3 regions of the Ancylobacter sp. VNQ12 genome follow, and region 2 is predicted to be linked to each of the others. Evidence: riboswitches for the same ligand, from Rfam matches in the RefSeq annotation. Region 2 holds a riboswitch; each other region holds the start of a gene.
What was found. A riboswitch is a leader RNA that binds a small molecule or an ion and turns the genes downstream of it on or off. The one in region 2 is predicted to bind thiamine pyrophosphate.
Positions count from the first base shown of each region.

Region 1: it holds a riboswitch for thiamine pyrophosphate, as region 2 does, so the genes downstream of both, thiO (glycine oxidase ThiO) here and thiD (bifunctional hydroxymethylpyrimidine kinase/phosphomethylpyrimidine kinase) in region 2, are expected to answer to the same signal.
Region 3: it holds a riboswitch for thiamine pyrophosphate, as region 2 does, so the genes downstream of both, ACO2RV_RS01740 (ABC transporter substrate-binding protein) here and thiD (bifunctional hydroxymethylpyrimidine kinase/phosphomethylpyrimidine kinase) in region 2, are expected to answer to the same signal.

Region 1 covers NZ_JBMSDU010000009.1:78,221-85,899, reverse strand. The annotation lists gene ACO2RV_RS13930 (thiazole synthase) at 1-283, opposite strand, end outside; gene thiS (sulfur carrier protein ThiS) at 285-482, opposite strand; gene thiO (glycine oxidase ThiO) at 460-1,464, opposite strand; TPP riboswitch at 1,506-1,627, opposite strand; gene ACO2RV_RS13915 (MHYT domain-containing protein) at 1,761-4,076, opposite strand; gene ACO2RV_RS13910 (phosphatase PAP2 family protein) at 4,427-5,152, shown strand; gene ACO2RV_RS13905 (hypothetical protein) at 5,238-5,447, shown strand; gene ACO2RV_RS13900 (RBBP9/YdeN family alpha/beta hydrolase) at 5,485-6,051, opposite strand; gene ACO2RV_RS13895 (MAPEG family protein) at 6,067-6,474, opposite strand; gene ACO2RV_RS13890 (NUDIX hydrolase) at 6,605-7,114, shown strand; gene ACO2RV_RS13885 (multidrug effflux MFS transporter) at 7,111-7,679, opposite strand, start outside.
Region 2 covers NZ_JBMSDU010000003.1:118,801-126,479, reverse strand. The annotation lists gene ACO2RV_RS07165 (MFS transporter) at 1-491, opposite strand, end outside; gene thiD (bifunctional hydroxymethylpyrimidine kinase/phosphomethylpyrimidine kinase) at 568-1,374, opposite strand; TPP riboswitch at 1,432-1,542, opposite strand; gene ACO2RV_RS07155 (Lrp/AsnC ligand binding domain-containing protein) at 1,671-1,907, shown strand; gene ACO2RV_RS07150 (DMT family transporter) at 1,904-2,827, opposite strand; gene ACO2RV_RS07145 (cytochrome b/b6 domain-containing protein) at 2,895-3,602, opposite strand; gene ACO2RV_RS07140 (c-type cytochrome) at 3,619-4,056, opposite strand; gene ACO2RV_RS07135 (universal stress protein) at 4,291-5,106, shown strand; gene ACO2RV_RS07130 (LysE family translocator) at 5,288-5,899, shown strand; gene ACO2RV_RS07125 (UDP-2,3-diacylglucosamine diphosphatase) at 5,987-6,814, shown strand; gene ACO2RV_RS07120 (glycosyltransferase family 4 protein) at 6,814-7,679, shown strand, end outside.
Region 3 covers NZ_JBMSDU010000001.1:379,685-387,363, reverse strand. The annotation lists gene ACO2RV_RS01745 (winged helix-turn-helix domain-containing protein) at 1-874, shown strand, start outside; TPP riboswitch at 926-1,040, shown strand; gene ACO2RV_RS01740 (ABC transporter substrate-binding protein) at 1,110-2,060, shown strand; gene clcA (H(+)/Cl(-) exchange transporter ClcA) at 2,195-3,523, shown strand; gene ACO2RV_RS01730 (ABC transporter ATP-binding protein/permease) at 3,546-5,297, opposite strand; gene ACO2RV_RS01725 (hypothetical protein) at 5,522-5,743, opposite strand; gene phnE (phosphonate ABC transporter, permease protein PhnE) at 5,880-6,701, opposite strand; gene phnD (phosphonate ABC transporter substrate-binding protein) at 6,845-7,679, opposite strand, start outside.

The sequences.
Region 1 (7,679 bases), on a different contig from region 2:
TGGTGACGGCTTCCTTCACCGTCTTGCAGCCGGCGGTGTTGGGCAGCACCTTCACGCCGAGGTCGCGGATGATCTGCCAGAAGCTCTGGCCCGCTTTCGCGGCACCGGATTCGCGCCGCAGCGAGACCGTGACGATCTCCGCCCCCGAGGCGCGGATCGCCTCCGACAGGATCGCCGGCGAAGGATATTGCGCCGTGCCGAGCAGCAGACGCGACGCCACCCTTGTGCCGTAGAACTCAACCGGATCGGCGAATGTGCCGGCCGCACTGGTCATCGCATCCATCTCAGCCTCCCTGCATCGGGGCGAGGATTTCCACCCGGTCGCCCTCGTCGATCGGCGTCGCCTCGCGCCTGGCCGCGCGGACCATCGCGCCGTTGAGCGCGGTGGCGACGGTGGCGTCGCCCAGGCCCAGTTCGGCCAGCAGGTCCTTCAGCGTGCCGGAGCGCGTATCGGCCGGCTCACCATTCACGACGATCTTCATCCATCACCTCCGGGAAATATGTCCCGTCGAAAGCGAGCGCCGCCGCACGCCGTGCCAGCGCGGGCGCGGCGAGGAAACCGTGGCGGTAGAGCCCGTTCACATAGATCGTGTTGCCGCGCCGGCGCAGGCGCGGAATGTTGTCGGGATAGGCCGGGCGCACATCGGCGCCGATCTCGACGATCTCCGCCTCGCCGAAGGCGGGGTGCAGCGCATAGGTGGCCGACAGCAGCTCCAGCATGGAGCGGCCCGTCACCCGGCCGCGCTCGTCATTCTCGATCGAGGTGGCGCCGATCATGAAATGCCCGTCGCCGCGCGGCACGATGTAGACCGGGATGCGCGGATGCAGCATGCGCACCGGGCGCTTGAGCGAAATCTCCGTGGAGTAGAGCACCAGCATCTCGCCCTTCACGCCGCGCAGGTCCGCCAGCACGTCGCGGGCGGCAAGGCCACGGCAGTCGACCACGACATCGGCCGGCGTCTCGCCTTCGTCGAAGCCGTCGGCCTCGTAGCGGATGGTCACCTGATGCTCGTCGACCAGCTTGCGCGTCAGCGCGGCGAGCGCCTTGCGCGGCTCCAGATGCGCTTCGGTGGGAAAGAACAGGCCCTGGTCGAAGCGCCCTTCCAGATCCGGCTCCAGCGCGGCGATGCCGGCGCCGTCGACCCACTCATAGCCCTGCGTCCGGCGCGAGAAGCGCTTGAGGTCCGGCAGGTCGCGCGGCGGGGCCAGCACGAGGCTGCCCTCATTGGGCACATCCGGCACCGCGCGGCGCCAATAATCCAGCGATTCGAAGCCCAGCTCGGCGATGATCGGCTCGGCGCTCTCGCGCTCGCACCAGGGCGCCAGCATGCCGCCGGCATACCAGGAGCAGCCTTGCCCGGTGGCCGTCTTGCGCTCGATGAGCGTCACCTGCGCGCCGCGCTCGGCGAAGGCGTGGGCACAGGTCAGGCCGGCAACACCGCCGCCGACGATGCGCACGCGCATCGCGTTGGCAACCGGGGCTTCATCGTTCAGGTGGGTCTGCGGGGACATCTTCAACTCCTCCCTCCGCCAGTCTCAACTGGATCAGGTTCGAAGGGTCGCCATGCCGCGCCAAAGCGCGATGATGGCCTCTCAGCCTCCTGACGAGGCTCCCCTGGACGGTTTGGATATAATCACTCGGAAAGGGAATGTCACGGTAGCGTCGTCGACAATATGCACGCCCGCGAGCCCTTTGCGATCAGGGAGAACACCTGAATCGGGAGGAATACGCGCGCGGGTGCAAAAGCCGGGGACACGCCCTAGCGGGCGCGCGACGACAGCGACACGACATTGTCCGGGCGGGTCGCGTCGATGACCGCCCGGCGCAGGCTTTCCCGGCTGAACGGTTTGCCGAGCCGGGGCATGCCGGCGCGGGCATCGGGTGGCAGTTCGGCATAGCCGGTGCCCAGCACGACCGGCAGGGTCGGCCAGTGCTCGCCGATCGCGGCGGCCAGCTGCACGCCTGTCATCCCCGGCATGGCTTGATCAGTGAGGACAACATCGACCGTCAGCCCGTTGTTCAGCATGGCGAGCGCCTCGCGGCCCGACGCGGCCTCTGAGACGACGAAGCCGATATCCTCCAGCATCGCCGCCGTGGCCGACAGCACCAGCGGATCGTCGTCGACGACGAGCACCCTCGCCACGCCCGCCGGCAGCGGCGGCTCCGCCTCTTCGGCGACGAGCTCGGCTTCGCGCTTCGCCCTGTCGGCGGCGGACGTCTCGACGATCGGCAGATAGATGGTGGCCGTCGTGCCCCTGCCGGGCTCGCTGGCCAGCACCAGCCGGCCGCCGGACTGCGCCGCGAGGCCATGCACCATGGCGAGGCCGAGCCCGGTGCCCTTGCCGACCCCCTTGGTGGTGAAGAACGGCTCGGCGGCATGGGCGAGCGTCTCCTCGTCCATCCCCGCGCCGGTGTCGGAGACGGCGAGGCAGAAATAACGACCCGGCTTCAGCGCGCCCGGTTCGCCCTCGCCCTCGCGCTCGGGGATGATCTCTTCGCGCGCAGCGATGATGATCGCCCCGCCATCCGGCATGGCGTCACGGGCATTGACCGCGAGATTGAGCAAAGCCAGCTCCAGCTGGTTGGCGTCGACGCGGGCGAGCGGCAGGCCGAGCGGGAAGCGCGTCTCGATGCGCACGCTGGGACCGATCGAGCGGCGCAGCAGTTCCGCCATGCCGAGCACGAGGTCCGGCACCGCGACCGGCTCGGGACGCAGATCCTGTCGACGCGCAAAGGCCAGCATGCGCTGCGTCAGCGCCGCCCCGCGCTGGGCCGCCTGCATGGTGTTGTCGATCAGCGTCAGCAGGCGCTGATCGTTCGGCGCACGCTTGCGCACCAGCTCCAGATTGCCCATCACCACGGCGAGCAGATTGTTGAAGTCGTGAGCGATGCCGCCGGTGAGCTGGCCGACCGCCTCCAGCTTCTGCGCCTGGCGCAGCGCATCCTCGGCGCGGCGGCGGGCGGTGACGTCGATCAGCCCGCACAGCGTCTTGGTCAGCTGGCCTTCCGCATCCTTCTCCGCCACCGCCGACAGCACGCAGTCGAAAACGCGCCCATCCTTCGCGACAAGCCGATATTCGGCCTCGCGCAGTTCGCCCGTCCCGATCAGTCGGGGCCAGTCTTCCTCATTGCGTTGGCGCGCCGATTCGGGCGTCATGAAATCGGTGAGCAGCCGACCGATGACCTCCTCGCGCGAATAGCCGAGCAGATCGAGCCAGCGGTCGCTCACCTGCTCGATTCGCCCGTTGGCGCCGAGCGAATGCAGCGGCAGCGGCGTGCGGCGATAGAGCGTGCGAAAGCGCTCCTCGCTCTCGCGCCAGATCGCCGTTTCGCGGTCGGTGAGCAGATTGAGCCGCCGGTCGTAGATCGCCGCCAGCAGCGCGGCGGCGAAGATGGCGAAGCTGGCCGCCGACACGGCGATGACGAGATGGACATTGTCCATCGTGCCGCTTGCCGACCCGCCATGCGCCATCGGCACGGCGTCGATCCCCGAGAAGGTCACGCCGGCCATGGCGATATAATGCATGCCGGCAATGCCGAGGCCCATCGCCAGCGCGCCGCCGAGGCGCTGCCGGAAACTGCTGGTGCGGAAGGCGAGCCACAGCGCGACGGTGGAAGCGCCGACCGCCAGCACCACTGCCGCGCCGGCATAGAGCGGGTCGTAGACGATGGTGCCCGGCACCCGCATCGCCATCATGCCGGTGTAGTGCATGCCGACGATGGCAAGGCCCATGAACACGCCCGCCGCCGCGAGTCCGGCGGGGGTGATGCCGCGTCGGCTGGCAGGGCCCAGCGCCGCACCCGTCGCCGCGACGGCGATCACCAGCGAAAGCACCGTGAGGCCGAGATCGTAGGAGACCGGCATGCCGACATGCAGCGCCAGCATGGCGACGAAATGCATCGCCCAGATGCCGCCGCCCAGCACGAAGGCCGCCGTCGCGAGCCAGCCGGCCCGCGTGCGACCCGAATATTGCGGAACCCGTCCGGCAAGATCCAGCGCCGTGAACGAGGCCGCAATCGCCAGCATCACCGAGAGCGCGACAAGCCCCCAGTCATGGGATCCGACGACATCCACAGCCAACTGCACAGGCTTCCCCCACTGCCCTCCGAATCCCGCCGCGCGCACGCGCCGCGGCGGCACCGACCCGGACGAGACATCTCAACCGATGATCACACACCTGCCCCTTCGGCAACCGGATTTGTGCTGCCGGTCAATGACATTCAATTGAGATAGCCGAGCAACCAGAGCACGATAATGATGGGCAGCGGAATGCCCAGCAGCCATAGGAACCCACCTTTCAGCATGATCGTCTCCGTTGCGTTTCGGGAGAGGGAACACCGAGGCAGGCATTTCGGTTCCCGATTGCATATGCCGGCCGACCTCCGCTATGCCGCACGGCCGGAAAACGAGGTTCGGGAGACGACGTGAAGGCACGCACATTCCTGCCGAGCTGGGTCGCCGCCGAGTTCGGCATCCTCAGTGCCCTCGCCGGCGCCGCTGCCGGCCTGTTCGCCTTCGCTCTCATCGCCGAAGAAGTGGTGGAGGGCGATGCGCACGGCTTCGACGAGGCGATCCTGCTCGCCTTCCGCACGCCCGGCGATACCGCCGATCCGATCGGACCGGCCTGGCTGGAGATCGTCATGCGCGATCTCACCTCGCTCGGCAGCACCACCGTTCTCGCGCTCATCACCGCCATCGTCGTCGGCTTCCTGATCACCGACGGCAAGCGCGCCGCCGCGCTGTTCCTGCTTGCGGCCACCGCGGGCGGCGGGGCGCTGAGCTATCTCCTCAAGCTCGGCTTCGACCGGCCGCGCCCCGATCTGGTGGCTCACCTCGTCGATGTCCACACGCTCAGCTTCCCCTCCGGCCATGCCATGGGGGCGGCGGTGACCTACCTCACGCTGGGCGCCATCATCGTGCGCACGGAGAGCCGGCGCCGGCTGAAGGCCTATGTGCTCGCCGTCGCCACCGGCCTCACCCTCCTGATCGGCCTAAGCCGCATCTACCTCGGCGTCCACTGGCCCACCGACGTGCTGGCGGGCTGGTGCGCCGGCAGCGCCTGGGCGCTGATCTGCTGGATCGTCGCGCTATGGCTGCAGCGGCGCGGCCGGATCGAGACCACGCAGGATACGCCCGCGCAGGGACCTTGATTCAGCCCATGGCGTTCGCGCGCCGGCGCGGTATCTTCAGATTCGAGGAAGCCGCCAGAGCTTCCGCCATGCCCAGGAGAAGCGCATGTCCACCACCGCGCCCGAAGGTCACCTCATCGCCGAGATGGGAGTGATCGAGACGACCGAGTCCGACAACGTCCTGCACTGGGACGGGGACAACCTCTATGTCGAGCAGGACGTCTACCACAATGGCCAGCTCGTCCACCGCAAGTACCGCCGCCGCGTGACCAAGCAGGTGGCGCAGGCTCTCGTCAAGATTCTGGCCCAGCACTGAGATTCCCGTCCGGGTCCAACTCCCGACGCTGCCCGCGCTAGATGCGCGCGAGCAGCCCGCCGAGCAGCAACAGGCCGGCCGGCCAGATGCCGAGCCGGGCCGTGCTGCCGATATGGCCGAGTTCGCCGACATCGGCGAAGTCCGCGCCCCAGGCCTCGGCGAAGCTGCGCGCCTGCGCAAAGGTCACGCGCGGGTCGTCCCGGCTCGCCGCCACCAAGGCGGGAAACGGCAGGCCCTCCAGCGGCATCGGTCCGAAATTGCGCACCGCGTCGAAGGACGGGTCGGGATCGTCGACATTGGTCGGTGCGGCAAGGAAGGCCGCCGCCACCTTTGCCGAGGCAAGTTCGCGATTGGCCGCCGTCCACCGGATGATGGTCGCCACCGCCACGGAATGGCCGATCAGCACCACGCGGCGCGGCGCCCCGTTCACCGCCGCGTCGAGCCGCGACGTCCAGGCACCGACTTCCGGCCGACTCCAATTTTCCTGCAATACGCGGCTGGAATTGGGGAAAGCGCCAAGCCAGTGGGATTGCCAGTGCTCGGCCGGCGCGTTCTCCCGTCCCGGCACGACGAGAAAATCGAAGGATGCGAGATCGACTGCCATTCCTGCCCTGCCCTTTCACACGCCGCCGGTCGGCCCCAGCACGGCGGCGAGGATCATAAGCAGCCCGGCGAGCGACACCAGCCAGACCAGCGAGCGCAGATAGGGCACCCCGAAGCCATAAAGCGGGACATAGACGACGCGCGCGCCAAGATAGAGCCATACACCCCAGAAAGTGAGCGCTCCCTCGCGGCCAGCCACATGGGCGATGATGACGGCCGCCGCGAAGATCGGCAGCGTCTCGAACAGATTGGCCTGCGCCCGCCGCAGCCGCCCGGTGACTACCCCGACCGGCGGGCCTGATTCGTCGCGCGGGCTCGCATTGTAGGCCACGCCGGTCTCGCCATTGCGCAGAACGGCCGGTAGCAGGACCTGAACCAACGCCAGCACCAGTGTCCAGCCGAGCAGGGTCAATTCGATTGTCATTTTGATACCGTTTATGGATCGACTGGTTCGAATCCCATCGCAATCGGCGGGAGGATCGCTACATTTAGCGATCATGGGAAAGGCAAAACAACGGAAACGACAGGCGGCTGACGGACGACCGCTGGAGCAGGTGGCGGCCCTTCCCTATCGCCTGGCTTCCGACGGCAGTCTCGAGATCCTCGTGCTTTCCTCGCGGGAGACCCACCGCGCGGTCATCCCGAAGGGATGGCCGATGAAAAACCGCAAGGACTGGAAGTCGGCGCAGATCGAGGCGCGGCAGGAAGCCGGCGTGATCGGCGAGATCAGCCGCAAGCGGCTCGGCCAGTATCTGTACTGGAAGCGCTTCGACACACACTTCTCGCTGGTGAAGGTGTCCGTCTATCCATTTGCCGCCAAGCGCCAGCTCGACGACTGGCCGGAGCGGCACGAGCGGGTCCAGACCTGGCTCTCCCCCGACGACGCCGCCCTGCTCATCGACGAGACGGAGCTCGGCGCGCTGATCGTCGAGTTCACGCAGTCCGCCAGCTGGCAGAAGGTCGTCGCCAGCCAGTTTTCCAAGGCGAAGTCAAAGTCCTCCGCCACAAAGGCAGCGGCACGCCAGGACATGCTCTCCCACCTGCCCATGTCGGCCGCCGGCTAGTCGTCGGCGACCGCGGGGCCTGAGGCCGGCACGCCGCCGCCGTGCGTGCCGAACAGGCGCCCGCGCTCGGCGATCAGCACGAAGGCCAGCGCCGCGATCCCCAGCGCCGCGAAGCCGAAGGTCAGCGGCAGGGTCGTGCCATCGAATTGCTGGCCGATCGCAAAGCCGAGGGCGGCGCCGCCGACCGTGCTGCAGAAGCCGAGCACGGAGGATGCCGTGCCGGCGACATGCCCGACCGGCTCCATCGCCATCGCATTGAAGTTCGACACCATGAGGCCGAAGAAGAACATCATGGCCGACTGGAGGATCGAGAAGGTCCAGATGTTCTCCTGCCCCCAGATCACCACACCGGCGTGGACCAGCGTGACGGCGAGATAGCCGAGCAGCGCCGCATGTGACACGCGCCGCATGCCGAGCTTTTCCACCACCCTCGAATTGAGCAGCGACGACACCGCCATGAAGGCGGCAACGATCGCGAAGACGAGCGTGAACAGCTCCTTCGCCTCGAAGGCGTCGGCGAAGACCTGCTGGGCCGAGTTGATGAAGCCGAACAGGCCGCCCATCA
Region 2 (7,679 bases):
ATGAACCAGACGATGGCGTCCGCCGGCAGGCCGCCGAGCAGGAAGCCGGCGGCGAAATTGCCGCCGATGAAGGCAAGCGAGCCCCACAGCCGCACGCGGCCATAGTCGATCAGCCCCTCGGCGCGGCGCGCCACGGCATAGGCGTCCAGCACCGGCAGGCTCGGCTGCCAGAAACTGGCGGCGACGCCGAGCGCCACGATCATCAGCGCGGCACTGGGCGCCAGCGCCACGCCGGTGAAGGCACAAGCCGTCGCCAGCGCATAGACGATGAGGGTCGCGCGCGGCCGCCCGCTGCGGTCGGCCGCCAGCCCGCCGAGCGGCATGGTGAACAGGCGCACGGCAAACGGCACCGCCAGCGTGAAGGCGATCATCGAGGCGTCGAAGCCCCTGCCCTCCAGCCACACCGGAAAGAACGGCAGGTACACGCCGATGCCGAAGAACAGCCCGGCATAGGCGGTGGCGATGGCATGGCGTGGGGCGAGGACGGGCACGGGGGCGACTCTGAGATTGCGCCGCCTCGATAGCAGCCCGCGCGGGCGACGGCGAGGACGCCCTCGCCGTCAGCCCTCACCACCAGGCGTGGAAGTGGTGCACCGGCCCGTGGCCCCGCCCGATGGTCAGCATGTCGGAGGCGCCGATAGCCTGGGTGAGATAGACCTTGGCGGCCTCGACGGCCGCGCGCAGGCTCATGCCACGCGCCAGCCCGGCAGCGATGGCGGAAGACAGCGTGCAGCCGGTGCCATGGGTGTTGCGGGTCGCCACGCGCGGGGCGGAGAACTCCGCAAAGCCCTCGGAATCGAGCAGCACGTCGACGCTGTCGGGCCCCTCGCCATGCCCGCCCTTGATCAGCACGGCACGCGCCCCGAGCGCGCGCAGCCGCTCGGCCTGCCGGCGCACGGCGGCGAGATCGGCCGCGGGCGCCTCGTCGAGCAGCACCGCCGCCTCGGGCAGGTTCGGCGTGATCAGCAGCGCGCGCGGCAAGAGTTGCGTGCGCAGCGATTCCACCGCCTCCGGCACCAGCAGCCGGTCGCCCGAGGCCGCGACCATCACCGGGTCGAGCACGACGGTCGCGATCGCGTGACGGTCGAGCCCCTCCGCAACCGCGCCGATCGCCTCCGGACGCGACAGCATGCCGATCTTCACCGCATCGACCGCGAGATCGGAGAACACCGCGTCGATCTGCGCGGTAATGAAATCGGCCGGCACGTCGTGGATGCCGGTAACGCCCAGCGTGTTCTGCGCCGTCAGCGCGGTGATCACCGAGGCGCCGTAGACGCCCAGCGCCGAGAATGTCTTGAGATCGGCCTGGATGCCGGCGCCGCCGCCGGAATCCGAGCCCGCAATCGTCACCGCAATCGCCGTGGACGCCGTCATCGGCACGCCTCCCTGGCCGGCAAGGCCGGGCGCGTCCTTCGCCGAGCGCGAAACGCCCGGCGCGCGCGACCCGTTTCCTCCGCCGGCATGACCCGGATCAGGTTCGTGGGTTGGCTCACCGCCTCTCAGCCCCGGCTTTCGCGTTCCGGGGCACCCCAACGAGATCGACTTGTCCCGCAATAGGCGAAGCGCCGCGCGCTTTCAAGACACGTCTCGGCGCGGCGCAGGGCGGGGGTTGCGCGGCGGGGCCGGTTCTGATCCTGTGGCGCACCAAAACCGTGCCCGGATGCCTCGCGATGGTCCCGTTCTTCGTCCAGATCAAATGCCAGCTCGGCCGCTCCTACGAGGTGGCGAACGCCCTCGCGGATGCCGAGATAGCCTCGGAAATCTATTCCACCGCCGGCGAATTCGACCTGCTGGTCAAGTTTTACGTTCCCGAGGCCACCGATATCGGCCACTTCGTGAACGAGAAGGTGCAGCAGATTCCCGGCATCCAGGACACCCGCACCATCATCACCTTCAAGGCCTTCTAGGTAATCGGCCCGGCCGGCGGGACGGCCCCCTCGTCCGGCGCCGTCACCGCGCCCGCGCGGCGCTCGCGCCAGATGACGAAGAGGCCGGCACCGATCACGATGACGGCGCCGACGACCACCAGCACGGGCGGCACCTCGGCGAACAGCACGAAACCGAGCAGCAGCGACCACAGCATCGCGGAATAGGTGAAGGGCGCCACCACCGAGGCCGGCGCCCAGCGGTAGCTCTCGGTGAGCAGGATCTGCCCGATCCCGCCGATGATGCCAAGGGTGACCAGCATCACCCCCTCGCGCAGGGTCGGCACCACCCATCCCCAACCGGCGGTGGCGAGGCCGGCGACGGCCGCCAGCGCCTGGAAATAGAACACGATGGCGGCCGTGGTCTCCGTCCCTGTGAGCCGGCGGACCTGGATCATGGCCCCGGCGGTGAACCCGGCCGCCGCCAGCGCCATCATAGCGCCGAGCTTGTGCTCCCAGCTGTCGAAATTGCCGGCGAGATGCGGCCAGAGCATCACCACGACGCCCCCCAGGCCGACGAACACCGCGGCCCAGCGATAGAGCTGCACCCGCTCGCCCAGGACGAGCGCCGCCAGCACGACGGTCAGCAGCGGCGCGGTGAAGCCGATGGCGGTGACGTCGGCGAGCGGGATGCGCGCCAGCGCCGCGAAGCCGAGCCCCATCGACATCACGCCGATGGTGCCGCGCAATATATGGCCGAGCGGATGGGCGGTGCGCACCGCGGCGCTGATCTCGCCGCGCCAGGCGAGCATCGCCATGAGCGGGAACAGCGCGAAGAAGGAGCGCGCGAAGACCACTTCGCCGGTCGGAACATGCTCCGACACGATGCGTACCATGGCCGACATGATGGTGAAGAGGAACGTCGCGCCGATCTGCAGCGCGATGCCCTTGAGCGCATTCATTTGGCGCCACGAAAAGTAGTTTCGATCCGCCCGGAGACGGATCGAAGAGCGAAGGAGGCGGCGAGGCTTAAGGGAAGGGATCGCCGCCGGCAAGCGCGATCGTGCCGAACACGATCACGATTGCGACCACGAGGCAGCCGAGCGCCCGAACGATCGATCCCGCCGTCGCCGGCGCGCGGTCGAGATAGGCGCCGGCCGGCTTGCGGCCGGTGATCATCGCCGCGATCAGCCTGTCGCGGCCGAACAGCGCGTAGAGCACGTTCGCCGCAATATGGATCGCGATCAGCGCGAGCAGGAAAGGGTAGATCTTCTGGTGCCACGCCGAGGCGCGGGCGATGGTCTCGTCGCTCGCCACCATCGTCATCGGACCGTAGACGGCGATGTCGTCGGTGGTGAACAGCCCGGTCAGAGCCTGCGCGGCAACGATGGCGAGCAGCGCCACCACCATCCATCCCCCGAGCGGATTATGGCCGAGGAAGCGCTGCGGTCGGCCGCGCAGCAGGCTGGCGAGATAGGCGAAGGCGGCGCCGGGACCGCGTAGGAATCGGGCAAAGCGCGCCGTCGAGCCGCCGACCGCGCCCCAGAGCAGGCGGAACACGATCACCACGAGGATGGCGAGCCCGTTCCACTGGTGCCAGACAAGGCCTGCATCGCCGTAATACCGGCTGGCGAAGGCAAGCCCGACCAGCGCCGCAAGCAGCCATTTGGCGATTCGGGTGGGCAGGTCCCAGGCCAGCACGGAGCCGGCCGGGGTGCCCAGGGAATGCGCATGCACGGAAGCGTCCAACGCCTCAGCTCTTCTTGCGGAAGCTGTCGTGGCAGGTGCCGCAGGTGCGGATCACGCCGGGGAAGTTCGCCTTGAAGCTGGCCTCGTCGGTAATCGCGGCGCGCGCGGCGGAGGCGTCGGCCGCAAGCTTGACGAACAGGCCGTCGAACTCGGCTTTGCGCTCCCAGATGGTGGGCAGCGCATCGCTGCCCTCGCCCGATCCGGCGGGGAACAGCACGGGCAGCGCCTTGGCGTTCTTGGCATAGGTGTCGAGCGCCGCCTGCACGGTCGCGAGGTCGAACGGCACACTCCCCCGCAGCATGCCGCCGACCGGCTTGGTGGCGTTGCCGAGATCCTTCATGAGCGCTTCGCGCTGCTTGACGACTTCCGCCTGCGCCATGACGGCCGTGGCGGCGACAGCGGTAGCGAAAGCGGCGGCAATGACCAGAATGCGACGGCTCATAGGTGCTCCCCAAAGCGGCGGGCCGACAGCCGGCCCGCCTCGCACCTTATTGGCGGTCTAAATCGAGACAATTGTCCCAATGTCCAGTTCGCGAGGACGTGAAGTGAGTTACCTTGCGGCATTATGTCGGCATAATGTTGCCTACGGATCGTGGTTTCCCCGATTTCCGTTGCCGACGTGTAACGTAAGGTCAAAAAAACGCGCGAAACGCCCGTTAGTGGAGAAAAATACGCCATGGCCATTCGAACCGTTCTCCTGCACGCCGCTGCCGACAGCGGCTTCAGCGATCGACTCGCCTTCGCGATCGCGCTTGCCCGCCAGTCCGGGGCATCGATCAATGCCGTCTACACTCTCTACCCGACAGGCGTTCCGCGCGTGGGTCGGGCGCTGTCGATCTATGTGAACGAGCTGGTGCACGAGGCGAAGGAGAAGGAGGCCGTGCTCAAGGCCCAGTTCGAGCAGGCCGCGGGCGCTGCCGGGGTCGTCGGCAGCTGGGCGAGCGTCGAAGGCGACGTGACCACGGCGCTGCGCGATGCCGTCACTTTCTCCGACATCACCGTCGTCAGCGAAACGCGCTACGGCACGGTGGACGACCAGCTCGCCGCCACCCTTCCCGAGCACCTCGCCCTCGCCGCCAACGGCCCGGTCGTGGTGGTGCCCACGGGCAAGCCGGTGCCGGCGCGCGTCGGCAAGGTTCTGGTGGCGTGGAAGCCTTCGCGCGAGGCCGGCCATGCCGTGCGCTTCGCGCTTCCCGTGCTCGCCGAGGCAACCGAGGTCGAGGTGCTCACCGTCGCCGAAGGCTCGGCCAAGGCCGCCGCATCGGGCGAGCAGCTGACCGCCTATCTCAAGTCGCACGGCGTCAACGCCAAGCACCACCACGTCAGCGAAGGCGACGCGACGGGCGCCATCATCAAGGAAGTAGGCTCCTTCGGCGCCGACCTCCTCGTGCTCGGCGCCTATAGCCGCTCGCGCATCGCCGAACTGGTGCTGGGCGGCGTGACCGCCTCGCTGCTGGACGACCCACCGGTGGCGCTGCTGGTCGCCCACTGAGCACGGCACAGCACGACGATTCGGGGCCGGTCTCCAAAAGGAGGCCGGCCCTTTTCGTTGCGGACGAGCGGACAGCGTGCGTACGCCGCCCCCCGCGATTTCGGGTTGCAGGCCCCCTGCTCGAGGAATAGCAATGACGGATAAATGTCAGCATAGCTGACGTAACCTAGGAAACGCCCCCGTGCCCAGCCAGCTTCTGTCTGGCCAGCTGCTTCCGCTGGTGCTGTTCGCCGTCGCCGGTGCGCTCACGCCCGGCCCGAACAACATGATCTCCGCCGGATCGGGCGCGGCCTTCGGCTTCCGGCGCACCCTGCCGCAGATCTGGGGCGTCACCTTCGGCTTCGCCTTCATGGTGGTGGCCGTCGGCCTCGGGCTCGGCGCGCTGTTCACCAGCATTGCCTATCTGCATCAGGGGTTGAAGATCGTCGGCTCGCTGTATCTGCTCTGGCTGGCGTGGAAGATCGCCAATGCCGGTGGGCCGGGCGGCGGCACGGCGATGGAAAAGCCGATGACCTCGCTGCAGTCGGCGCTGTTCCAGTGGGTCAACCCGAAGGCGTGGACCCTCGCGCTCAGCATGGTGCCCGCCTTCACCACGGTGGGCGGCGACCGGCTGGTGGAGGAGATCCTCGTCATTGCCCTGGTCTCCGGCCTGGTGACGCTTCCCAGCCTCGCCCTGTGGGCCGGCTTCGGCGCCCTGCTCGCCCGGCTGCTCTCCACCCCGCGCCAGCAGCGCATCGTGAACTACGTCATGGCCGCCCTCGTCGCCTCCAGCGTGATCATGCTCTTCCTGTGACGCTGCACTGCAGCAACCGTCATAAAACGGTGATGCGAGTCGGGCTTATGTGCCCTCATGAACCCATCGCTAAGCCCGCTTCCGGGCATGACGGGGAGGGCTTCCGAGGTGAACGACACGCCCGAGGCACACCGCTATCGCAGCCTCTTTTTGTCGGACGTCCATCTCGGCACCAAGGGTTGCCAGGCCGACCTCCTGCTTGATTTCCTTCGCTACTACGACGCCGACACGATCTATCTCGTCGGCGACATCGTCGATGGCTGGCGGCTGCGCTCCGGCTGGTACTGGCCGCAGGCGCATAACGACGTCGTGCAGAAGCTGCTGCGCAAGGCGCGCAAGGGCGCGCGCATCGTCTACCTGCCGGGGAACCACGATGAATTCCTCCGCGACTATTACGGCAGTCATTTCGGCGGCATCGAGGTGGTCGAGACGGCCATTCACGAAGCGGCCAACGGCAAGCGCTACCTCGTCATCCACGGCGACGTGTTCGACGTCGTCGTGCGCCACGCCAAATGGCTCGCCTTCCTCGGCGACGGCGCCTACACCGCCGCGCTCGGCATCAACACCTATGTCAACTGGGCCCGGCGCAAGCTCGGCTTTCCCTATTGGTCTCTGAGCCAGTGGGCCAAGCTGAAGGTCAAGAACGCGGTCAATTTCATCGGCCGCTTCGAGGAAGCCGTCGCCACCGAGGCGCGGCGCCACAAGGTCGACGGCGTGGTCTGCGGCCATATTCACCACGCGGTAATGCATGACAGCTTCGGCGTGGAGTATGTTAACTGCGGCGACTGGGTCGAGAGCTGCACCGCCATCGTCGAACATGCCGACGGGCGGCTGGAACTGATCGACTGGGCGCGCCAGACTCGTGCGCGGCTCAACGCGCCATTGCTGCTCGAGAGGCCGAAGGTCGCCGCCTGATGCGCATCCTGATCGCGACCGATGCCTGGACGCCGCAGGTGAACGGCGTGGTGCGCTCGCTGCAAAACACGGCGCGCGAGGCGGCATTGCTCGGCGCGCGGATCGACTTCCTCACCCCCGGCGACTTCCGCACACTGCCCATGCCGACCTATCCGGAAATCCGGCTCGCGCTTGCCACGCCCGGCATGGTCGCGCGGCGCATGGACGAGATCGGCGCCGACTTCGTGCATATCGCCACCGAGGGGCCGATCGGCATCATGGCGCGGCGCGTGTGCCTGCGGCGCGGACGCAGCTTCACCACCAGCTACCACACCCGCTTCCCGGAATATCTCGCCGCGCGCGCGCCGGTGCCGCAGGCGCTCTCCTATGCCTGGCTGCGCCGCTTCCACAATGCCGGCGCGGGCATCATGGTCTCGACCCATACGCTTGAGGACGAGCTGCGCGGACGCGGCTTCCACAACATCATGCGCTGGTCGCGCGGCGTCGACGCCGAACTGTTCCGCCCCCGCCCGCATGACGAGATGGACGCCTTCGTACGCGACCTGCCGCGGCCGATCTTCCTGTCGGTCGGCCGCGTCGCGGTGGAGAAGAACATCGACGCCTTCCTCGCGCTCGACCTGCCCGGCTCCAAGGTCGTGGTCGGCGACGGGCCGGCGCGGGCGGAGCTGGAAAAGCGCTATCCGGGCGTGCATTTTCTCGGCCTGCGGCAGGGCGAGGCGCTGGCGCGTATCTATGCCGCGGCCGATGTCTTCGTCTTCTCCAGCCTGACCGACACCTTCGGCATCGTGCTGCTGGAGGCGCTGGCGAGCGGCCTGCCGGTCGCCGCCTTCCCCGTCACCGGGCCGATGGACGTCATAAACGACGC
Region 3 (7,679 bases), on a different contig from region 2:
TGTCGAGCGCTGGCGCAGCTGGCACGAAAACGGCTTTGAATCCTATGTCGACCATGTGCTGGAGCGGGTGACGCGCGAGGGCCGGCTCATGGCGCGCGACTTCGAGCAAGATCCGGAACTCGGGAAGCGCCCGCCCGGCGGCTGGTGGAACTGGCACCCGGAGAAGACCGCGCTGGAATATCATTGGCGCACCGGCAATTTCGCCATCGCCGCGCGCGAGGGCTTCCAGAAGGTCTACGATCTCGCGGAGCGGGTGATTCCGCCACGCCATTTCCACGGTGAGGTCAGCGAGGCGGAGTTCGTCGACTGGGCCTGCACCAGCGCGTTGGAGCGGCTCGGCTTCGCGACCCATGGTGAGATCGCCGCCTTCTGGGACCTCGTCTCGCCGGAGGAGGCGAAAGGTTGGGTGGAAACGAACCGTGACCGGCTGGAGCCGGTCGCGGTCACGCTGGCCGACGGCAGCAAGCCGCGCGCCTCCCACGCTTTTGCCGGTAGCGCGGCGGTGTTCGATGCGCTGCCCCCGCCGCCGGCACGGCTGCGCGTGCTCAGCCCATTCGACCCGCTGCTGCGCGACCGCAACAGGGCCGAGCGGCTGTTCGGCTTCAATTACCGGATCGAAGTGTTCGTGCCGGCGGAGAAGCGCGTCTGGGGCTATTACGTCTTCCCGATCCTGGAGGGCGACCGGCTGATCGGACGCATCGACATGAAGGCCGACCGCAAAGCCGGCACGCTCGACGTGCGCCGCCTGTGGCTGGAGCCGGGCGTGCGCGCCTCCAATGGCCGCCTCAATGCGCTCGACGCCGAACTCGCCCGCATCGCCCGCTTCGCCGGCGTGGGGCGCACGGTCTATCTCGACGGGTGGCGGGGGGACTGAACGCACGCCGCCGCCCGCCATTTGCCGTGGCATGCCCGCTCTGCTAGCGTCGCCCTGTCCGAGGGGTGTCCCGCGATCGCACGATCAAGGGGCTGAGATGGCAACCGCCAGACCCTTTGAACCTGATCCGGGTCATGCCGGCGAAGGGACGGAGCGACGGCGGGGGCCATCCATGCACCCGCGCCGGATTCCCCCGAAAGCTCATGCGCCGGATCTCCAACTGGGAGGAGATCCAATGTTGAACACCATCGCCAAGACGCTCGCGGCCTCGGCCCTCGCGCTTTGCCTGTCGCTGGCGCCTGCCAGCGCCGCCGACAAGCTCACCGTCCTCTTGGACTGGTACGTCAATCCCGACCACGCCCCGCTCGTCATCGCGCAGGAGAAGGGCTTCTTCAAAGCGCATGACCTCGATGTCGAGCTGGTGGCGCCGGCCGATCCTTCCGCCCCGCCGCGCCTCGTCGCCGCCGGGCAGGCCGATGTCGCGGTGAGCTACCAGCCCAGCCTCTATCTCTCGGTGAAGGAGGGCCTGCCGCTGGTGCGCTTCGGCACGCTGGTCTCCACGCCGCTCACCGCGCTGGTCGCGCTGAAGGACGGCCCGATCAAGTCGATCGCCGATCTTAGGGGGAAGACGGTCGGCTATTCCGTGGCCGGGCTGGAAGACGCGCTGCTCGGCACCATGCTGGCGAGCGCCGGGCTGAAGCCCACCGATGTGACCATGATCAACGTCAATTTCGCGCTCTCCCCCGCTCTCGTCGCCGGCAAGGTCGATGCGGTGATCGGCGCCTATCGCAATTTCGAGCTCACCCAGATCAAGCTGGAGGGCAAGGAAGGGGTCGCCTTCTTCCCAGAGGAGCACGGCGTGCCGGTATTCGACGAGCTGATCTATGTCGCGCACAAGGACAAGATCGGCGACCCGCGCCTCAAGCGCTTCCTCGCCGCGGTGGAAGACGCCACCATCTACACCCTCAACCATCCGGACGAGGCGTGGAAGGCGTTCGTCGCCGCCAATCCCAAGCTCGACGACGAACTGAACCGGACCGCCTGGGCCGACACGCTGCGCCGCTTCGCCCATGCGCCGGCCGCGCTCGACGCCGGCCGCTATGCACGCTTCGGCGAGTTCATGAAGAGCCACGGGCTGATCGACAAGGTCGAGCCGGTCGCGACCTACGCGCCGGCCCTGCCGTGACCTGAGAGCCCTCCAGAGCCCGCCACACGGATAGGCAGGTCCGGACGTGACCAGCCTCGTGGAAATCCTTCCCGCTCCTGCCGCGCAATGCTAACCGGGACATCGGAACGGGATCGGCTTGGTGAGGGCAAGGCATGGGGAATGGCGGGTATCACATCGTGGCGGCGCTGGTCGGCGCCGTCGTCGGTGTTGTCGGTTCCGGCTTCCATGTCGGAGTGGAGCAGCTCACAGCCGCCTGGCCCGCCTATCTCGTGCACGGGCTCGGTCTGTCCGGCCCGGGCCTCTATGTCGCCGCCGCGCTCATTGGCGCCGCCATGGCGGTGACCTCGCTCTGGCTGGTCCGCCGCTTCGCCCCGGAAGCCGGCGGTTCCGGCGTGCCGGAGATCGAGGGCGCCATGGAGGGCCTGCGGCAAGTGCGCTGGCATCGCGTGCTGCCCGTGAAGTTCTTCGGCGGCCTGCTGTCGCTCTCCTCCGGCATGGTGCTGGGCCGCGAGGGGCCGACCATCCATATGGGCGCCTCGATCGCCAAGGCGGCGGCGGACATCTTCCGCCTGCCTTCGGAGGACATGCGCGGCCTGCTGGCGGCCGGCGGCGCGGCGGGTCTCGCCGCCGCGTTCAACGCGCCGCTCGCCGCGGTGCTGTTCGTCATCGAGGAGACCCGCCGGCAGTTTCCCTACAGCCCGCGCACCTATATCGGCGTCGTGCTCGCCTCGCTCGCCAGCGCCATCGTCACCGAATATCTCACCGGCAACGTGCCCTACATGCTGCTGACGGTGTCGGAGGTGCCCTATGGAGCGCTGCCCGCCTTCGTCGTGCTGGGCGTGATCCTCGGCGCGGCAGGCGTCGCCTTCAACCGCACGCTGGTGTGGTGCCTCGATCAGGCGCGCCGCCTGGGGCAGCGCAGCTCCTACTACATCTTCCCGCTCGTCGTCGGCCTGATCGTCGGCGTGCTGATGTTCACCCTGCCCGAGGCGACGCAGGGCGGCGAGATTCTGGCCGTGCAGTTGGTGAAGGAAAACCCGGCGCTCGGCATGCTCGCGCTCATCGTGCTGCTGCGCTTCGTCATGACCATGGCGAGCTACTCCACCGGCGTCTCCGGCGGCATCTTCGCGCCAATCCTCGCGCTCGCGACCACAATCGGCCTGTGCTACGGCGCGGCGTTGGGCGCGGTCGTCCCGCTGCCGGAAAACGCCCATGTGGCGCTGGCGATCGCCTCCATGGGCGGGCTGTTCGCCGCCACCATCGGCGCGCCGCTGGTCGGCATGGTGCTGGTGATGGAACTCACCGGCGCCTACGGCCTGATGGTGCCGGTGATGCTGACCACCATCTTCGCCAACATGGTCGCGCAACAGCTCGGCGGACGCCCGATCTACGAAGTGCTGCTTGAGCGCACCCTGGCGCTGGAAGCGCAGGCACGGGTGGATGCCGCCCAGTCCGCCCGAAACGGAACGGCCCAAGTCTGAGCGTGACCGGGAGACGCCGCTCTCACTCCGCCGCCAGCGGCCGGATCGCCGCAAGCTGTGCCGGACCCTCGCCGGCCGGACGCTGTAGCTCGATATGCCGCTCATGCAGGTCGAGCAGTGTCGAGCGATGGCCAATGGAGAGCATGGCCGTCGCCGGCAACGCCTCGCGGAGCACGCGGTAGAGCGCCGCCTCGCCCGGCTCGTCGAGCGCCGATGTCGCCTCGTCCAGCAGCAGCACATCCGGCTTCACCAGCAGCGCGCGAGCGACCGCCAAACGCTGCTGCTCGCCACCGGACAGGATTGCCGGCCACAGGCCGCGTTCGTCGAGGCGCCCGGCAAGGGTCGCGAGCCCAACCGCCTCCAGCGCCAGCCGCAGTTCCTCGTCGGCGTATTTGTCCATCGGGTCGGGATAGGCCAGCGCGCCGCGCAGCGAGCCGATCGGCAGATAGGGTCGTTGCGGCAAGGTGAGCACGCGCACGCCATTGGCCAGCGCCACCTCGCCATGGCCATAGGGCCAGATGCCGGCAACGGCGCGCAACAGCGTGCTCTTGCCGGAGCCCGACGCGCCGGTCAGCAGCACGCGCTCGCCGGCGTGGATCTCGAAGCCGTCGACCACCAGCAACGCGCGCCCGTCCGGCAGGCGCACCTCCATGTCGCGGATGGCGAGCGCCGCGCCGTCCGCGCCGGACGCCTGCCGGTAGCCGGACTGCAGCGTCTCGGCATGAGTTGCCTCCACCGAGCGCTGGAAGCCGATCAGACGGTCGACCACGGCCTTCCACTCCGCCAGCGTCGAATAGGCGCTGATGAAGAAGGAAAACGAGCCCTGCACCTGCCCGAAGGCCGAGGCGGTCTGCATCAACTGGCCGAGCGCGATGGATCCGCTGAAATAGGCCGGCGCCACCACGACATAGGGGAAGATGATCGACACCTGCCCATAGCCCGCGGTGAACCAGGTCAGCCGCTTCTGGGCGATCATAATGCCCCAGTAATTGTGCACGACGTGGCCGAACCGCGCGAGCAGCCGCTCGCGCTCCACCGGCTCGCCCTGCATCAGCGCGATCTGTTCGCCATTCTCGCGCACCCGCACCAGATCGACACGATAATCCGCCTCGAAGCGCTGCTGATCGAAATTGAGCTTCACCAGCACCCGGCCGATGAGATGCGCCAGCGCGGTCCCGACCGCCGCGTAGAAGAACGCCGCCCAGACCAGATAGCCGGGAATGCGCCAGTCGCCGCCGAGCAGGTTGAAGGAGAAGTCGCCGGACAGTCCCCACAGAATCACCGCGAAGGAGGCGAGCGTCATCACCGCGTTGAGGATGCCGATGAACAGGCCGATGGTCTGCGAGATATAGGCGCGGATGTCCTCGGCGATGCGCTGGTCGGGGTTGTCGGCGGTGTCACCCTTCAGGCGCATGCGATAATGCGTCTCGTTCGACAGCCAGGCCGAGAGGTACTTCTCCGTCATCCAGGTACGCCAGCGGATCTCCAGCCATTGCCGGAGATAGATCTGATAGACCGCGATGGCGATGGCCATGGCGGCATAGAAGGCGAACAGCCAAAGCTGGCTCTTGAAGGCGGCGTAGTCCTTCTCCTGGATCGCGTTGTAGAAGGTCGCGTTCCACTGGTTGATCAGCACCGAGGCATAGACCCAGCCCACCTCCAGCGCGACCACGGCGGCGAGCAGCGCGCCGCCACGCCAGCGATCTTCGCCACGAAAATAAGGAATGGACAGGCGCCAGACATCGGCGAGCAGGGCGAGGATCGCGCGGAACAAGGGGAGCACTCCAGGCGGGAAAGCAGCGTCAAGGACAGAACTGGCCCATCCATGCCGGCCAGAAGATGGCCAATGGATTAAACTTTGGAAAGCCGGGAAGCGACGGCGCGCAAATCCATACGAATATTCGTTCGGCGCAGCTCAAGAAAAAGGGCGCCGCCACGGATGGCGACGCCCCTTGTTCCACGCGCGGCGGACAACCTTCCGGGTGCCACCGCGAAGGATCATTGTGCAGGCTTGACCGCCGGAGCGGGTTTGGCGGTGAGGGGCGCGGCCTTCGATTGAGCGGCGCCGACGTGCTTCTGTCGGTGCATCTGCATCGCGGCTTTGGATTCGCGCATGGTCTGCCACCAGGCAGCGCGCTCGTCTTTGCTGCGGCCGGCCGCCGAGGCACCGGTGATGCCGAAGGTGGCGATGAGGGCTGCAGCGAGCAGGATACGGAACATGGCCTTTCTCCAGTCTGCGACGGGACGCGTGACCACGTCGCCGTGCGGTTGGAGAAAGACGTATGTCGTCCGCGATCAGATCGTAAGGGAAGCTCACGCAGGCCTGATCGCGCGCGAAGGCACCGGGCACGCCCGTTCAGATGAACCGCTTGCGGATGTTCTGGCTGAGGACGTCCAGCAGCGTGACCGTGAGCACGACGATGATCAGGATCGCGGAGGCCTGCGAATAGAGAAAGCCGCGCATCGTCTCGTTGAAGGTCATGCCGATGCCGCCACCGCCGACGATGCCGAGCACGGTCGCCGAACGCACATTGGATTCGAAGCGATAGAGCGCATAGGAGATCCACAGCGGCAGCACCTGCGGGATGATGCCGTAGATGATCTCCTGCAGCCAGGTGCCGCCCGTGCCGCGAATGCCCTCGACCGGTGCCGGATCGATCGCCTCGACGGCTTCCGAGAACAGCTTGGCCACCACGCCCGTGGTGTGGATGAACAGTGCCAGCACGCCGGCGAAGGGGCCGAGGCCGACGGCGGCGATGAAGATCAGCGCGAAGACCAGTTCGTTGATGGCGCGGCAGGCGTCCATCAGCCGGCGCACCACGAAGGCCACGCCGCGCGGCGACACATTGTCAGCACAGAGGATTCCGAGCGGGATGCCGGCGATCACAGCGAGCAGCGTGCCCCAGATGGCGATCGCCAGCGTCTCCAGCATGGCGTCGACATAGACATCCCAGTCGGTGAAGTCTGGCGTGAGGAAGTCCGCGCCGAGCGTCGCCATGTTGCCCGCGTCCCGCCAGAGCTGGACCGGGTTCATCTCCGCCTCATGCCAAGCGTAGACCAGCACCAGAACGGTGAGCGCGGCAATGACGAGACGCGTCAGCCGGGTCGACAGCGGCGTCACGGGCGGCGGCGGCATGGTGCCCGTCGCGACACGGTGGACGACATCGGTGGAGAACATGGCTGGACCCTTCGCAAGACCGTCATCAGACAGGCGTCATCCCGGAACGGCCATCGGCCGTCTCCGGGATCGCGTGTAGCTTGAGCCGCTCCCGGACCGCCGCCGTCGCGGTGTCCGGGAGAGCTGGATCGGAAAACCCGATCTCACATGGCCGGCAGCTTCTTCTGCTGCGCCTCGAGATCGGCCAGCTGGGCGTCGATCTTCTTCAGCTCGGCAGCCTTCTCGTCAGCCGAGAGCTTGTCGTTCTTCTCGGTCTTGACGCGGGTCTTGAACAGCTCGAGCTGACGGATCGGCAGCAGCTGGGCGTCAGAGGAGGCGAGGAAGGGACCCCAGCCGTCCGAGGTCTTGGCGAGAACCTCGCGGGCGTGGGCGATCTCTTCCGGCGTACCGTTGCGGCCATAGGTCATGAAGAAGGTGTAGATCTTCGCCTTCAGGTCGGCCGGCAGGTCCTTACGCCACACGATCGGGTCGCCGGCGATCATCGGCGAGCGCCACACTTCCTTGATCTTCGCGGCTTCGGCAGGGCGGGTCTGCTGCAGGCGGGTCATGTTCTCGGTGTTGTTGGTGGCGAAGTCGACCTGCTTGTTGGCGACCGAAAGCAGGTTGGCTTCATGGTTGCCGGTCACAACGCGCTTGTAGCACTTCGCCGGGTCGACATTGTTGAGCGCGAACACATAGTAGCTCGGGACAAGGAAGCCCGAGGTCGAGTTCGGATCGCCATTGCCGAAATTGTAGCCCTTCGAGCAGTCGAGGATGTCCTTCAGGCCGTTGATGTCGTTGCGGTCGACATTGGTAACGATCAGCGAATAGTAGCCCGAGGAACCGTCCGGCTTGGCGGTCTTCACGAACACTTCGCCATTGGAGCGGTCGACCGCTTCCATCGCCGACTTGTTGCCGAACCACGCCACATCGACCTTCTTGAAGCGCATGCCCTCGATGACGCCGGCATAGTCGCCGACGAAGAAGGGCTTCACCGGC